2 regions of the Paenibacillus sp. MCAF9 genome follow, and region 1 is predicted to be linked to the other one. Evidence: predicted binding sites of a transcription regulator. Region 1 holds the regulator's gene; the other holds the start of a gene.
The links. Region 1 encodes LexA, which represses DNA repair genes until DNA is damaged. Its sites were predicted from a motif close to CGAACATATGTTCG; they were not measured.
Positions count from the first base shown of each region.

Region 2: a site for LexA is predicted at 1,239-1,252, ahead of recA (recombinase RecA). Genes of this name have one in related genera too.

Region 1 is NZ_JBFREL010000001.1:234,144-236,349, reverse strand. It holds gene yneA (cell division suppressor protein YneA) at 82-456, opposite strand; gene lexA (transcriptional repressor LexA) at 616-1,236, shown strand; gene AB4Z45_RS01085 (sporulation protein YjcZ) at 1,711-1,821, shown strand; gene AB4Z45_RS01080 (hypothetical protein) at 1,933-2,206, opposite strand, start outside.
Region 2 is NZ_JBFREL010000015.1:122,236-124,441, forward strand. It holds gene AB4Z45_RS21260 (competence/damage-inducible protein A) at 1-1,063, shown strand, start outside; gene recA (recombinase RecA) at 1,322-2,206, shown strand, end outside.

The DNA.
Region 1 (2,206 bases):
AAAGAAGTAGATTGGCCTGCATCTACTTTAAATAGAAAGTAATTTTTTGTATGAACTATTGAATTGTAATGGAAAATCAAGCTAAATGCTAGGAATAATTAACTTCTGTCCTGGCTTTATAACTGTTGATTGCAGATCATTCCGATCTTTAATCAAATATACGATATATCTGATATCATGGCTGCCATCTGAAACTTGTTTTGCAATATTCCAAAGTGTATCGCCTGATTGCACCCTAATAATTTGTTCTTCCGCGGAAGCGGCTTCCGGAGTATTACTCGAAGCGTATGTCCCCATAAGTAGGAAGCTCGTAAACAATAAGAAAAACACAGCAGTGCAAACGACGAGCTTAACAGTATGACGCTTTATGAAATGCTTAATCAAGCGGTTGACCTTTGTTGCTTTGTTCGTATCTTGTTTATGAATGGTTCTATAAAAACTTGGACTGGTTATCATTTATCAACACCCCAAACGTTTGTTCTGTTTTTAGATTACACGAACAAACGTTTGGTGTCAACGAAAAAAATACGAACCTCTGTACTTAAGAACTTATGTTTGTACGAACTCGAGTTCTATGTTATAATTTTTTGCAAACCTACTAATGGAGTGATTGCAGTGTCGAAGATTTCTAACCGACAACATTCAATTCTTGAATTTATTAAGAATGAAGTTCGGGAGAAAGGCTATCCACCCTCCGTTCGAGAAATCGGCGAAGCTGTTGGATTGTTGTCCAGTTCAACCGTTCACGGTCATTTGGACCGTCTAGAGAAAAAAGGTTTAATACGCCGAGATCCTACTAAACCGCGTGCTATTGAAATTTTGGATCAAGAAAGCTCTGATGGCATTATCCCGCTTTCCGTTGCTAGAGTACCTATTGTTGGTAAAGTTACCGCTGGTGTGCCGATTACTGCTACAGAAAATATTGAAGAATATTTCCCGCTTCCTTCTCATTTTGTTGGTGACAGCAGTGTTTTTATATTGAATGTCATGGGCGAGAGTATGATTGAAGCAGGTATTCATGACGGGGATTATGTTATCGTTCGTCAACAGCAAACGGCAAACAATGGTGAGATCGTCGTTGCAATGACTGAGGACGACGAAGCAACAGTCAAAACATTTTACAAAGAGAAAAATCATATTCGTTTGCAGCCGGAAAATTCCACAATGCAGCCTATATTACTTCAAAATGTAACGATTCTAGGTAAAGTCATTGGACTTTTCCGTGATATTCATTAATACCAACTAATATGTACATAAAGAAAAGGCTGAATCAACGACGTTGATTCAGCCTTTTCTTTGACTATTATGTTAACGATCTTGCTTAAAGGTTTGGTATCGTCTGCCATTCTCAAGCCTTTCAACAAAATTCTAATTTTTAGCGCTCCAATGACATGGGTCCAAAATTGTTGTGCGGGAACATTACGTTCAAGCTGATACAGCTCCCACTCTCCACTATGCTTTTGTATAACTAGCTAAGCTGCTTGTTTGCCAACACCAGATCTTCTATATTTTCGCATAATAAAAAAAAGTGCAAGTAAATTATAGTGTCTGTCATATTCAGTCACTTTTTTGTTTATTGCAAAGCCAGCGATCTCATCGTTCACAGTTACGAAATCATGAATTAATCAGCTAATGACAAACACCCAATCACTATGAATTTATTACGCATAACATACTGTGTATTCAACTCGTAAGGAGGTGCATTGAAAAATGTCCGGTTACGTGGGTGGAGCTTTCTCAAGCTTAGGAATCATCTTAGTATTATTCATTCTACTGGTGATCATTGCTTGCAGTTGCGGCGGCTTTGGCTTCGGATATTAATTCGTATTTGAGCCATTCTTAATATTAGCAAAAGAAGATCCATTTGATGGATCTTCTTTTTGCTTTTCAGACTCCTTCCAACCATTAGTTTGTTATTTAAATGGAGAGAAGTTAAATTACACGTTTTCTTAACAGTACGGCAGTTGTTCTTAAATTAGAAATTCGTATTAGCTTCTTGCGGTCAAGTTTCGGATAATCATAAAGTAAACCTTCATATACGATTTGCATTTGCTCATTTTTAAGAAAATCATGAGGTGTCACTTGCGCGGATGGTCGTTCCCACAAGTTTATACCGCTGCTCCGCATAGCTTCAGCAACAAACTGGGAGCAGAAATACGAATCTGTTGGCTCGATATTAAGCTCAAGCAGTACACCTAACAATCCG
Region 2 (2,206 bases), on a different contig from region 1:
TGTTTTTACTGGCGGACTCGGACCAACACAAGATGATCTTACAAAAGATGTATTAGCTGATTATTTGAACCGTGAGCTGAGCATTCATGAGCCGTCTATGTCAGCAATTGAGCAGATGTTCAGCTCGCGCGGCATTCATATGGTGGAGAGCAATCGTCGTCAAGCTTTGATGATCGATGGCGGGGTTCCGTTGGAAAATACAACAGGCTTAGCCGTTGGCAACGGTTTGTCTGTTGATGGAACACTTTATTTGCTGCTGCCGGGACCGCCGCGTGAAATGAAGCCGATGATGGAAGGCGCCGGTGAACGGTGGCTGCGTTCGATGTTGGGAGAGGCCAATCCGCTTTATTCTCGCATTTTAAAGTTTGCGGGGATAGGTGAATCCAACCTCGAAGCTAAGCTTCTGGATCTAATTGATGGGCAGCTTGATCCTACGATCGCGCCATATGCAAAGGAAGGCGAGGTTTCGATACGCGTATCGACCAAAGCGAGCTCTTCCATTGAGGCTGATCTGAAAATCGATAAAAGTGTGCAGCAGATTAAGGATCGGGTAGGCGAGTATTTGTATGCAGAGCAGGATATCCCTCTGGAGGAGGAGGTTATACACCTGCTGAGAGCCTCAAGACGCAAGCTGGCGAGCGCGGAAAGCATTAGTGGGGGTTTGCTTGCCGAGCTAATTACAAACGTTCCTGGAAGCAGTGGAGAGTACGTAGGAGGGGTTGTCACCTACACCAATATAATGAAGCATCATTTGCTCAGCATTCCGATGACTCAACTTGAAGGCGAAGGGGCTCCTGGAGCGATTAGCGATTCGACTGCCGCTTTAATGGCAGAGCGGGTTCGAGAACTCTCCGATGCTGATTTTGGCGTTTCTTTGACAGGAGTTGCTGGTCCAGCACAATCAGAAGGCAAGCCAGTGGGGCTTGTCTATGTAGGAATTGCCGAGCGCGGCAAACCGACCGCTGTTCATACGCTGAATTTGAGCGGCGGCAGAGGCATGATTAGAATGCGAGCAGTAAAGTCTGCTTTGTATCGTTTGTGGCTTGCGCTGCAAGCACGGTAATTTTGCTGATTAGGAATGGCAGATGGATGTTTGGCAAATGGATGATTGCCATAAATAATGTTTGTCAATTGACGGTTTGACCGTTATAATAAAGCTTAGTTATCGGAAGAACCGTAGCGAAGATTACCTTTGCTGCGGTTTTTTTATGTCCATTTAAGGGGGCGAAGCGAAAAGGCGAATGTATGTTCGAAAAAATGCTTGTCAACCTGCCGGAAAAAAGGTATCATAAAATTATAAATAAAGAAGGATGTGAGTTTCTTGTCGGATCGTCGCGCTGCACTAGAAATGGCTTTGCGTCAAATTGAGAAACAATTTGGTAAAGGCTCCATCATGAAATTGGGAGAATCCACACACATGCAAGTTGAGACCGTGCCTAGCGGTTCGCTTGCTCTAGATATTGCTTTGGGAATAGGCGGATTACCGCGTGGACGGGTTATCGAAATATATGGGCCGGAATCTTCTGGTAAAACGACAGTAGCGCTTCACGCGATTGCTGAGGTTCAAAAAATTGGCGGACAAGCTGCCTTTATCGATGCCGAGCACGCGCTTGACCCGCTTTATGCAAGCAAGCTTGGTGTAAATATTGATGAGCTATTGCTTTCGCAGCCTGATACAGGCGAACAAGCTTTGGAAATTGCCGAAGCTCTTGTAAGAAGCGGCGCGGTAGATATTATCGTTATTGACTCTGTTGCGGCACTTGTACCGAAAGCTGAAATCGAAGGCGACATGGGTGATTCTCACGTAGGTCTTCAAGCTCGTCTGATGTCTCAGGCTTTGAGAAAGCTATCGGGAGCAATTAGCAAATCGAAAACAATTGCGATCTTTATTAACCAATTGCGTGAGAAAGTCGGCGTTATGTTCGGTAACCCCGAGACAACACCAGGCGGACGCGCATTGAAATTCTACTCAAGCGTACGTCTTGACGTACGTCGTATTGAGACGCTGAAGCAAGGCAATGACATGATAGGTAACCGTACTCGTATTAAGGTTGTTAAGAACAAGGTTGCTCCACCGTTTAAGCAAGCTGAGGTGGACATCATGTACGGCGAAGGTATTTCCAGAGAAGGTACGCTTGTTGATATCGGTGTTGAGATGGATATCGTTCAGAAGAGCGGAGCATGGTTCTCTTACAATGGCGAGCGT